DNA from 3 places in the Neobacillus sp. DHD-1R genome. Region 1 is predicted to be linked to each of the others. Evidence: riboswitches for the same ligand, from Rfam matches in the RefSeq annotation. Region 1 holds a riboswitch; each other region holds the start of a gene.

Region 1 (4,275 bases):
ATCAAACGTCAGCATAAACATCAAATACATGAGCAACAAAAAGATTGGCATACCTAAATATTTATTGGTTACAATACTATCAATTTTTTCTGTAAGCGGAATGACCGAGTCACTTTTACGCGCTACTTCGGTGACAATTTTTTCAATAACTTCTTTTCTTTTCAAATAGATAAAATTGGCCAATGATTTAACATGATATTGTGACTGTAATTTAGCTTCCAAGTTTTCTACTATATTATTTAACGCTTGTTTATTTGCAATTCGATTAACATAACTTTGCACATATTGATTTCCTTCAAAATATTGAATTGCAAGGAATCGGGCTGCATGACTGGTTTTACCCAAAATTTCGCCCGTAAAGGCTGTAATGGCTTCCTCCACCTCTTTACCATAGTAAACAAGGTTTTTCTTGATTGGCTGAATGGATTTGGTAGAAATGACATCAATAAGTTTGTCACAGCCTTTTCCATTTCTTGCCACAACCGGAACCACAGGAACTCCAAGATGATTTGAAAGCTTTGTTGCATCTATGTGAATACCACGCTTATTCGCTACATCAATCATATTTAGACCAATAAGAGCTGGTTTCTCAAATTCAAGCAATTGAAGAGTCAAATGTAAATTTCGTTCTAATTGTGATGCGTCTAATATATTTAACAAACGATCAACGGATTCATTTAAAAAGAAAGAGGTAACAACACCTTCATCCTTTGATAATGGATTTAGAGTGTATACACCAGGTAAGTCTATTAATTGACCAATCTTATTTTTGAAGACGCCAACTTTCTTTTCAACAGTTACACCGCTCCAGTTGCCAACATACTCATAGGATCCTGTTAGATTATTAAACAATGAAGTTTTTCCAGTATTTGGGTTACCAATTAGAGCAATCTCCATTATAATCTCTCCACTTCAATCTGAACCGCTTCTTTACGGCGAATTCCAACACATTGTCCACATGACTCAATCATTACTGGACCACCAAAGGGCATAACGCATTTAACACAAACTTCTGATCCTTCGGAAATTCCAAAGTCAAGCAAACGTCTTTGAACGAGGTGACCAACATGAGATAAGTCTATAATCTTACCTTTATCTCCTGCTTTTAAAGAACCAAACATGTATATCACCCTATCTACGTTAATTGAGAATGATTATCTTTCTAATTTGTATTTTATCACTTTTAATAGGTAATAAGAATAATAAATTTGACAAAACTCCGAAAAATTCGCAAAAAAAAACATACATGTGTTTGACCTTCTCACACATGCATGTTTTCCTTTTCTCGTTCTTACCGAATTTGATGTACAATCATTTTCTTTGGCATTGCACTGATAACTAAAATAATGATAATTGCACTGATTACAAAGCTTGGGAGCATATAAGTTCCATTATAAAGCAAGGAGTAAATAGCTACAGGCTGGCCTTTGGGAGCATATTCCCCAAAAAACACAATTCCTGATACAACATGACATAGATATCTTAGTGCGCTTCCTAAAAAAGCCCCGCAAATGACGTATGCCATCCATTTTCCTTTTTTCTGTGCATCAATAGCATTTTTCACTTGAGCAGCAAAAACACCTGCTAACCCAACAACTGTAAAAGCGATAAAGTAATCAATTATCCCTTGAACAATGGTATAAATTTGTGCAAATCCAAGAATAAATTGTAATAATCCTAGTAAAAATCCTGTTAACAAACCGCCTTTGATTCCCCAGCGGTAGGCCATTAAGAAAATCGGCACCATAGCAATCGATATGGAGCCACCCTGCGGCCAAATTTTTAAAGATAATATCCCCGCAACAAAATCCAATAAATACGCAAGTGCGGTAAAGACAGCAACCTCTGCAATAAATAAAGTGTTACTCCTCGTTTGTTTCATCAACTTCTCCCCCTACTAAACTACATAGTCCCGTTTAATCTCTTCCTGAAGCCATATGGTGCCATATTAAAAATGACCAATAAAAAAAGCAATGCACGACATATAGGGTGTCTGCATTGCTTTCATATTCGGCAAACCACATCCCTACGCTAGCGTTAACTAACAGGTTCATAGGGTCAGAACTCAAAAGTTCACTCTCAGCCATCTCAAAACAGCTCCCCCTGTGGAAGTATTCAATTGTTTCCATAAAAAATATACTATTGATTTAGAGATATTACAAGAAAATTATAACAATGTTGTTTCCAGTTGGATTGAGATAAACAGCTTCTGAAATGGATTAAACCTATTGGGAAATTATTTTTATTTTATTTTTAAAAGGATTTTGGCACTCATAAGCGAATTTAGATTGTAATCAGTTTTGTTAATACCATAGGGGGAAACGGCATGTTTACGGGCGAACAAACAGATTTAATCAGTTTTTTTAATCAAAACAAACAGAAATTAGTACAAGAATGGGAAAATTCGATCATTAAAAATCATGGAGATCCCTTTAAAATGAAGATACGCGAAAACGGGGAAGCAATTTTAAATGTAATATTTACAATGCATCAAGTTTCCCAAGAAGAGTTATTAGAAGTTCTTGAAAAAATCGCCATATCTGTTTCGGAAGAAAGAGTGTTGGCAGATATTAACATTGGGGATTTTGTCTACAACGTCAATCTCGGCAGAACTATTTTATATAGCTATCTCAGTAAAACAGGGCTTAGCTGGGCACAACTTCAAGAATCGATAAATATGATCAATTTTTGCTTTGATAAGTTTCTATATTTTGCCGTTTCACATTATTCTGAAGCAAAAAATAAAATTATTGAAGAAAAGACAATGGTGATAGACTCTACACATCAAGATCGATTGACACTTTTGGGTCAGATGACATCCAGCTTTATTCATGAATTTAGAAATCCTCTTACCTCTGTTCAAGGGTTTATTCAACTACTTAAGGCAGATTATCCAAATATGAGATATTTAGATATTATTTCAAGTGAGTTAGATCAGCTTAATTTTCGAATCTCACAGTTTTTGTTACTTTCAAAGAAAGAATTAATTGGGAAAGAAAAAGTTGATTTTAATTTAAATAATCTAATTGATGAAGTATTAAATTTTCTTTATCCAAGTATTTTGGACGGTAAAGTAAAAATCCAAAAATTTTTAAGTGCTGATTTCACATTAAATGGATATGCTGATGAAATTAGGCAAGTGTTTATTAATATTATTTTTAATGCGATTGATGTTTTAAATCATCATGAGGTTCCCAATCCGACGATAGAGATTAGCAGTAGTTTAGAAATTAGTCGGTTTATAAAGATCAGTATTTCTAATAATGGCCCAGTTATCCCGTGCGAATTACGGGAAACCATTTTCGAACCCTTTTTCACCACTAAAAAACTTGGTACTGGTCTTGGATTGTTTGTGTGTAAGGAAATTATTGAAAAGCACAAAGGAAATTTAACTTGTGATTCCTCATTAGATAAAACTACATTTTCGATTTACTTACCAGTTGTTTAAACCACCTGGAAACAATTTAATACCAATTTTCAGCAAATCCCACTTAGGGATTTTTTTATTTTTACATTTGTTTCACCTCCCGTTATAGGTCTTTTGTGCATATGATGTACTAAAAATTTTTGGGGAGAATTGGCTTATGTTTACATTAAGGGTTGACCATGAAATTGAACTTCAATTGTTTCAACAACACCACGCCTCAAAACTGTTTCAGCTGGTCGAAGATAATCGAGAACATTTACGTGAATGGATGCCATGGGTAGATAGTATGACTTCTCCTTATCATTTTGAATCTATCATACCTGTGTGGCTATCACAGTTCGCCGAGAATAGCGGGATGAACGTGGGAATCCTTTATAAGGGTGAGCTCGTCGGCTCGATTGGATTACATGGAATTGATTGGTACAACAGCATGGCAAGCATTGGCTATTATCTATCTAGAAATGCAGAAGGTCATGGCATTATAACGCGTTCAGTTCGAGCCCTGCTGAATTATTCCTTTTTCCAATTAGGATTAAACCGGATTGAAGTACGCTGTGGTGTTAAAAATAAAAAAAGCCGAGCGATTCCTGAAAGGTTAGGTTTTGTTAAAGAAGGGAAAATAAGAGATGGAGAGCAGTTAAACGGGTATTTTCACGATCTTATCGTTTATAGCATGCTGGCACGAGAATGGAGGCTTTTAAATATGAAGGTGAATTCATAAAGAAATCCATTTATCAAGCCATTCTAAAGCTTGTGGACTACACAATTTGCTAAACAAAATTTTTTTGGAAATAATAAGACTATAGAGTTAAAAGTAAGTGAGGTGGAATCCTTACTCAGCGTAAGGT
Region 2 (4,275 bases), 930 kb from region 1:
GCAACAAACGAGAATTAAATGATAATGGACCAATTTTTAACATATCAACCGCCTCCTACAAAATGGACAATTTCGATTCGATCTTTATCTGTTAATCTAGTTCTCTGGTGTTCCAAACGGTTTAAAATCTCTCCGTTAACTTCGACCACAACGACTTTATCATGGATTTCATAATGCTTTAGTAAATCTGAAACAGAGACAATCTGTTCTGGTAATTGAATTGATTCGCCATTTAATAAGACTGTCATTATTATCCCCCTAATGCACCATTTCTTTATTTCTATCAATCCGGAAAGCAGAGAGAAGTTGTTTATCTGGTCTTCCTTCCAATAAATCCACTACAAGCGTACCTGTCACTGGGCTTAATAGAATTCCGTTTCGGTAATGCCCGGCTGCAATGAACAATCCTTTCTTTAAAGGATGTTCACCGATGTAGGGGAGGCCGTCGCTAGTTTGAGGTCTAATACCAGCCCAAACTCGCTCCCATCTGGCATCTTTTATTTGAGGAACCAGCTGAACGGCTCTTTCTACTAATGTAGCAATTCCGCCAGGTGTCACGTTTTTATCAAATGTATTCTCAACTTGGGTAGCTCCAATATAGATTTCACCATTCCGTTTTGGTACTAAGTAACATCGTTTATCTGAAAAAATAGTTCTGTTAATGATGGGTGTATCTGATTTAACAGAGAAGCATTCACCTTTGACAGGATAAACAGTTATGTCAAGCCCTGTGTCATGCATTAGCTTTGAAGCCCATGCACCTGTTGCAAGGACAACCTGATTGCAATGAATGTTTCCTAAAGTGGTTTTAATCCCGATGACTCGCTCTTGTTCATAGATAAATGAAAGGACTTCGGTATTTTCAAGGATTTTCGTCCCCAATTGTTCAGCCGCCTTTGCAAAAGCCTGTGATAATTTAGCTGGCTGGACATGCCCATCGTTAGGGAGATACATCCCGCCGGCCACGCTTGGGGAGAGGGATGGTTCCAATTCTCGTACACTATGAGAATCAAGCCATTCTATTTCTGGATCCCAATTCCGTTGAAACGCTGCCTGTTGTTGTCCTTCTGTTGCAATTTCATCCGTTTCTGCAATTTTTATCATGCCTCTTTGAACAAACTCAATATCAATACCGGTTGTTTCAAATAACTCTTTTGAGAGGGCTGGAAACATTGCCTGACTCTTTAGAGCTAACTGAAATAAGGGACCGTCTTGTTCTATCTCCGCTTGTGCCGCTAGCATTCCGGCAGCTGCACTGGAGGCTTCACAAGCTAAATAGTTTTTCTCGATCATAACCACTTTTTTTCCAAGCTTTGATAGTTGATAGGCGATTGAACTCCCATTAATCCCGCCACCGATAATGGCAACATCAAATGAATTTTTCACTTATTCCATCTCCATCTTTTAATGCCTTTACATACGCTTTTACAGCTAATAATGGATCGCGGGATTCTAAGATACCTGACATGACCGCAATTCCTTTTGCACCAGCTTGAAAGACTTGTTTCGTATTCTCAGGTGTTATACCGCCAATAGCAAATACGGGTATTTTCAGTTGATTTACCCTTGATAATTCCTCGAGTCCTCTTGGTGTCTTTCCTGGTTTAGATTTAGAAGGGAAGACATGGCCAAAAAGCACGTAGTCTGCTCCAGCCAGTTGGGCTTTTTCTCCTTCATGAAGAGAGTGGATGGAACTTCCTACCCTTAACTGGGGAAACGCTTTTTTTACAAGTGCGGCATCTAAACTATGAAAGGCTAATTGAACTCCTGCCGCACTTGTAATCAAAGCAACATCAACCCGGTCATTTATTATGATTTTGGATAGGGGGATGTCTTTAGAAAGCAAATCAACCGCATTAAAAAGTTCCCGTGCTGTTTTTTGTTTTTCCCGTAAATGAATCGACGTTACATATGGGTGGATATCGACTAAAATCTCCCGTAACTTCTCGATTGGCATCTTACCATTCGAAATAATATGTAGCTCTTTTTCCTTCGTTAAAATTGGCGTCACCCCTTCAGAATAGTCCGCTTAAGAAATAAGTGAAAACAAAAAACCACTTTCTTATGTAAGAAAGTGGTTTGATAATTTGAAATGAAATGCTTGCACACTCAAATATCGCGTTTTCCACTTCCCTACGCTGGTATAACCCAGATCAGGTTCATAGAGTCCCGAAGTAGTACTTCAATCTCAGCCCTTTAAAAAGGCACCTCTAGCGGATATAAATTCCATTATAATTTTTAATAATAACCTACATGCATAATACTAACACTTGAGTTAAGAATGTCAAATAATTTTAACTATTAAATAAATTCATAAAGAGTGCCTTTTTTCTCACTTTATATATATAGAAAAAATACATAAAAGGACAGGGGCATGAATTTTTTGTATCTTGGAGAAATATAGGAGTTATGAAAAGCCAGCAATTTTAATACTGCTTTTATGATATTGCTCCCCCATTTTAGGGTATGGAATAGTAAAACAATATTAAGGAGGAATATAAGAATGAAAGACCTATTTAAAAATGGATTCCTATTAGGGCTGGGAGCTACTTTATATGGAAAAGAAAAACTAGATGATCTGATGAAGAACATGATTGAAAAAGGGATGGTAAGCCAATCGGAAGCAAATTCCTTATTCGGTGATTTTCTGAAACGCGGCGAAGAAAAAAGCGAGAGCTGGAATCAAGAATACCGTGAAATGGTACAGTCCCAGCTAAAGGACCTGGGCTTCGTGGCACGAGAGGAACTAGATAATATTCAGTCCCAACTATTACTACTTCAACAAGAAATCGCCCGATTGAAAAATAACAACACAAACGTTGAACTGATATAGGTGGCAGGATGAGGACAAGTGGAATTATACGTTTGAATCGATATAGAGAAATTGTTTCCCTGTTGGTAAAACATGGGTTTGGTTACATAGTCCAAGAGATCGGTTTAACCGATACCCTTACGATGAAAGACCGACTAATAGCAGACTTTAAACAGGAAAATCCGCAGGAAATAGGGCACCGATTACGCATTTTATTAGAGGAGCTTGGCCCTACTTTTATTAAGTTAGGCCAGCTCCTTAGTATTAGGAGTGACTTGTTACCAGTAGAAGTCATTCGTGAATTGGAACTTCTTCAGGATAATGTAAAACCAGTCCCAATTATTGAGATAAATGATAAAATCCAGCTCGAATTCGGACAGGCGGTTGAGGCTGTATTTGTTCGCTTTAATGAAACACCGGTCGGGTCTGCTTCGATCGGCCAAGTTCATGAAGCAGTACTGCCAACAGGCCAGGAGGTAATGGTAAAGGTACAGCGGCCTAAAATAAAAGAAACGGTTTTTGCAGATCTTGAAATAATAAAGGACCTATCAAAGATGATGGAAAACCACTATGATTGGGCCGAACATTATCATATCACAGATTTGATGGATGAGCTGTCCGAATCAATCAAAAATGAACTGGATTATATGGAGGAAGGCCGGAATACCGAAACGATTCAGCTTCAACTTGAAAACCATAATGGCATAAAAGTTCCCAAAATTTATTGGGATTACACTACAGCCGAAATACTCACGATGGAACGGATCGAAGGAATAAAAATTACCGAGATCCAACATCTTAACCTAACTCCGGAGGAAAAAAGACAGATTGCTGATAGGTTAGTAGAATCGTTTGTTACCCAAATTTTAAGAGAAGGTTTCTTTCATGGAGACCCGCATCCTGGTAACATTCTTTACAATCCTGATACGAAGCAGCTGGGTTTTATTGATTTTGGGCAGATAGGCAGCTTATCTTCGAGAAAAAGATATGATGTGACCACATTGATGATCGGTCTTATGAATGAAGATACTGATTTAATAGTGAAGGCTATGTACAGGCTTACCTATATCCCCTCATCGGTTGATGATAAACTATTTTATGATGATATTGACAGAATCAGAAAAAAATTCAGCCATACCCCTTTAGGAGAATTGAATTTTGGTTTGACTATCAACGATCTCTTTTCGGTTGCCCAAAATCATCAAATTTATATCCCCACTGATTTTATGATGCTGGGAAAAACGTTAATAACGTTGGAGGGAATTATTTCAGATATAAATCCTTCATTAAACCTGCTTGAATTGGCCAAGCCTTATGGTCAACAACTATTGCTGGAACGCTATAATCCTGTCAAATTTGGAAAAAGGCTTTTGAACGATGCAGAGGACATGGCTGAAAGCTTTACGAAAATTCCTAGCCAGCTGGAGGAAGTTCTTCAGAAGACTTCCGAAGGGGATTTAAAG
Region 3 (4,275 bases), 860 kb from region 1:
CCGGGAAAAGCAAAAATGGAGCCTGTGCCCATTAGATTTCGGATGAATGACACGCAAAAGGCCTGTGCTAACGCATAATAAGGTCCTAATAAGACGGCAGACAGCACGTTTAAAAAATGCTGCATCGGAAAGACCTTTGTAAAACCGATCGGAATAGCGACCAGATTACTAGTGATGGTTCCAATGGCAATCATCATAGCGGTCAGTGTCAATTTGGATGTTTTTTTCATAAAAATCACTTCTCCCCTAAGTAAACTTGGTGACTTAAGGCACTTGCGGCTTCCCGTGGTTTATCTGCATGGCTGATGGCCGTAATAACGGAAACGCCATCAGCACCTGCTTTTACAACTTCTGCGGCATTGCCACTAGTAATTCCACCGATTCCAACCATCGGAATGGTAAAGCCTTGTTTGCGTAATTGTTCAATGAGTACGGTCCCGCATACTGGCTTGGCATCATCTTTTGTATTTGTTGGAAAAATAGGACCAATGCCGAAGTAATCGGCTCCATCCTCTACCGCGCTGATTGCTTCTTCCCGGCTATGTACGGAAACGCCAAGAATCTTGTCGCCAATTTTTTCTCTTACCGTTTTTACCGACTCGTCCTCCTGCCCAATATGAACGCCGTCAGCCTCTATTGCAAGCGCTAGATCGATATCATCATTGACGATGAACGGAATTTCATGGTCCTTGCAAATGCTCTGAAGCTGTTTGGCAAGGGTCCATTTAGCTTCTCCTGTTAATGCCCCTTTGCCCTTTTCTCGAAATTGAAATAAAGTAATTCCACCAGCTACCGCTTCTTTAAGCACTTCCGCTGGATCCTTCAGGCAGTTGTTGCTGCCCATGATAAAATAAACCCTTAAATGTTCACTTATGCTTTTCATACATCTGCCGGCTCCCTTCGTAAGGTTCTTTTTCGAAATGCCCAGTGATTGGTTGGGCCGTGTCCTTGGCCAATCTCTAAGTCATCTTCAATCGCTGCCTGTATAAAATCCTTTGCTTTGACAACGGCATTATAAATCGTTGCCCCTTTAGCTAGTTCAGCGGTAATCGCGGCTGAAAAGGTACATCCGGTTCCATGGGTGTTCTTCGTTTCAATTCGCTTACTGGTGAAGGTGAAGAAATCCTTGCCATCAAATAATAAATCGATCGATTCAGCTGGATCTTCATCATGCCCGCCTTTTATCAAAATATGTTTGGCACCTAAGTCAAATAGCCGCTTGGCAGCTTCCTTTTTATCATTAGTTGTTCGAATTGACATTTCTGTTAGAACTTCTGCCTCCGGAATATTTGGTGTAATCACTTTGGCTAATGGCAATAAATACTTTTTCATAGCCGAAATGGCTTCCTGCTGCAAAAGTGAGGCACCGCCCTTTGCAATCATGACAGGATCGACAATCAAATTTCCCCATTTAAAAAACTGAATTTGTTCTGCAACGACTTCAATAATTTCCGCATTAAATAGCATTCCAGTTTTCAGGGCATCAGCACCGATATCCTCGCCAATAGCCTTTATCTGTTGTGATACTGCCTCCGAAGTCATCGGATATACCCCATGCACCCCCAACGTATTTTGGGCTGTAACCGCAGTGATGGCTGACATGCCGTACACGTCTAATTCTTGAAACGTCTTTAAATCAGCCTGAATACCTGCACCGCCGCCGCTATCAGAACCTGCGATCGTTAATGCTTTTATCATAAAAAAGATCCTCTCTTATTCATTTATTTTTTTAACAGATGCCAAAAGATTTATATCTTCACTTGAAACGAGTGATAATTGATTTAAAAATTCAATTTGGAAGCTGCCCGGCCCACGTTCTGCGGTTAATTTTGCAGCCTTTTCAGCAGCAATTCCATAATAGGACAAAGCCGAAACGGATGCCTTGAGCAGATTTTTTTCTACACCGGCAAATGCTCCAATTACAGAGGTTAATAAGCAACCGGTTCCTGTCACTTGTGTTAGAAGCGGATGTCCATTCGTAACAACAAAAGTGGTTTTTCCATCTGTTACCACATCCTCTTTTCCAGTGATAACCACCACACAATTCAGTTTTTGGGCTGCTGCTATAGCAAGCTCTGTAATATTTCCTTGTGTCTTACCTGCATCAACGCCTTTGATTTCCCACTGTTCTCCGATGACATTCGCCATTTCCGCAGCATTCCCTCTAATCAATGAGACGTTGATTTCCTTCATTATTTTTCTGGCTGTTTCCGTTCGATACGGAGTTGCACCAGCACCCACGGGGTCAAAAATAACCGGCACCCCATATTTATTGGCGGATTCTCCTGCAATGATCATCGCATCAACTGTTTGCGAATTTAACGTCCCTATATTCAAGACAAGGGAACTAGCAATCTTCGCCATGTCCGCTACCTCTTCATTTGCATAGGCCATGACCGGTGATGCACCAAGGGCAAGCAATCCATTTGCTGTAAAATTCGTAACGACGACATTCGTTATATTATGGACAAGCGGTCGTACCTCTCTTACTTTTTCCAACGTTTCATATATGCTCTGTTTTTCCAATCCAATCTCCCCATTTCTTTTGTAAATGAAAAAAACCAGATCCATAAATTGGACCTGGTTAGTTAGAAAATGAAAAAAATATTTCACTCGACTACTTTCCTACGCTGGTATTACCCAGATCAGGTCCGAAGGGTTAAAAACTAATCGTTTTCTCTCAGCCTGATTACAGGGCACCCCTAGTAGATACTTGCTTATTAAATTACCATCATCTTAACGCTAAAAATTATCGATGTAAAGAAAATTATTTCTATTAAACAACCTGATATTGTCTTAAATTATTTATCCAGATTTCTTTTCGCTAGTTCCATAAGTTCCTTTAACTCATTTGTAAATCCTTTGACTGCTCGTTGGCTAACCACGGTTACGGGTACACCTAGAAAGCCATATTGTTCGACTTCTGTTTGATACTCAGGGTTTGTGGTGATATTTCTGGCTTCAAATGGGATTCCTTCTTGAGAAAGTACCTTTTTGACCATTGTGCATTCGATACAATCGTTTGTCGTATAGACGATGACTTGTTTGTCCATGGTTCTGTTTCCCCTCTGCTAATATGTTAATTGGTGAAAGACTATGTTCTGTCTTTATGGTATCAGAAATATTAAAAATGCCAAATGAATCGTCTTAATTGCACTATTATATATGTACATCCAACCGACAAGGCTATTAAATAGAATCATAATTCTCCTAAAGAACCATTCAACCGTATATGACAAATTAACTCGAGAAATGTCTATTTATGCGCTTTCCCAAGCAATAATTAAACCATATTCACATATTCAAAAAGGCAACCTGTCCACCTGGGGTGGACAAATCGCCCCAATTGTCTTTTTATGGTGCCTGCCACCATTTTACTATTTCTTCCAAATAACTTAGGATTTCTGCTTTTGTGTCTTCTCTTTTGAGGGCGAGGTCGATGGTGGCTTTGATATAGCCGATTTTGTCGCCAATGTCGTAGCGGGTTCCTTCAAAGTTGTAGGCTAGAACGGCTTGTTGTTTATTTAACTCATTGATGGCATCGGTCAGTTGTAATTCGTTTCCTTGTCCAAGCGGAAGCCCTTCCAAGATTTTAAAAATCTCTGGTTTTAACACATATCGCCCCATGACAGCATACCTTGATGGAGCCTCGTCAATACTTGGCTTTTCTACTAACGATTCTATGGTAAGTAGATTCGTTTCGATCATCGCTGTCTTGGGCTTTATCATTCCGTATTTACTTACTTCATGTTCTGGCACTTTCTGAATCGCGATAATGGAACTATTATAATACTCGAAAACATTGATTAGCTGCTTTAAACATGGAACTTCAGCGGTGACCACATCATCGCCCAGCATCACCGCAAACGGTTCATCTCCAACAAAATTTTTGGCACATAGAATAGCATCGCCAAGCCCGTTCGGTTCCTTTTGGCGAACATAATAAATCTTAGCTAAATTAGAAATTTTCTGTACTTCCTCTAGCACTTTGAGATTATTCTTTCTAAACAGTGTATCCTCGAGTTCATAGGATTTATCGAAGTGATTCTCAATTGACCGTTTTCCCCTGCCGGTTATGATAATAATTTCCTCAATTCCCGACGCAACTGCCTCTTCAACAATATATTGAATCGTTGGTTTATCAACGATTGGAAGCATTTCCTTTGGAAGTGCTTTTGTTGCTGGTAAAAACCGAGTTCCGAGGCCGGCCGCTGGAATAATGGCCTTTCGGATTTTCATAAACTACCTCCTTTCAAAAAATTCTCTTTCTATTTT

What was found. A riboswitch is a leader RNA that binds a small molecule or an ion and turns the genes downstream of it on or off. The one in region 1 is predicted to bind thiamine pyrophosphate.
Region 2: another riboswitch for thiamine pyrophosphate. It lies ahead of AC3ANL_RS11185 (thiamine phosphate synthase); the one in region 1 lies ahead of thiT (energy-coupled thiamine transporter ThiT).
Region 3: another riboswitch for thiamine pyrophosphate. It lies ahead of thiM (hydroxyethylthiazole kinase); the one in region 1 lies ahead of thiT (energy-coupled thiamine transporter ThiT).

Annotation. Positions count from the first base shown of each region.
Region 1 covers NZ_CM173232.1:1,389,141-1,393,415, reverse strand. Annotated here, with positions in the region: gene feoB (ferrous iron transport protein B) at 1-897, opposite strand, end outside; gene AC3ANL_RS06605 (FeoA family protein) at 897-1,121, opposite strand; gene thiT (energy-coupled thiamine transporter ThiT) at 1,292-1,882, opposite strand; TPP riboswitch at 2,007-2,114, opposite strand; gene AC3ANL_RS06595 (histidine kinase N-terminal domain-containing protein) at 2,327-3,448, shown strand; gene AC3ANL_RS06590 (GNAT family N-acetyltransferase) at 3,585-4,148, shown strand.
Region 2 covers NZ_CM173232.1:2,319,875-2,324,149, forward strand. Annotated here, with positions in the region: gene AC3ANL_RS11170 (thiazole synthase) at 1-43, opposite strand, end outside; gene thiS (sulfur carrier protein ThiS) at 45-248, opposite strand; gene thiO (glycine oxidase ThiO) at 259-1,386, opposite strand; gene AC3ANL_RS11185 (thiamine phosphate synthase) at 1,370-2,011, opposite strand; TPP riboswitch at 2,114-2,222, opposite strand; gene AC3ANL_RS11190 (phasin family protein) at 2,504-2,833, shown strand; gene AC3ANL_RS11195 (ABC1 kinase family protein) at 2,866-4,275, shown strand, end outside.
Region 3 covers NZ_CM173232.1:2,247,180-2,251,454, reverse strand. Annotated here, with positions in the region: gene thiW (energy coupling factor transporter S component ThiW) at 1-230, opposite strand, end outside; gene thiE (thiamine phosphate synthase) at 236-883, opposite strand; gene thiD (bifunctional hydroxymethylpyrimidine kinase/phosphomethylpyrimidine kinase) at 880-1,698, opposite strand; gene thiM (hydroxyethylthiazole kinase) at 1,714-2,526, opposite strand; TPP riboswitch at 2,606-2,714, opposite strand; gene AC3ANL_RS10830 (glutaredoxin family protein) at 2,802-3,053, opposite strand; gene galU (UTP--glucose-1-phosphate uridylyltransferase GalU) at 3,355-4,239, opposite strand; gene AC3ANL_RS10820 (HipA family kinase) at 4,269-4,275, opposite strand, start outside.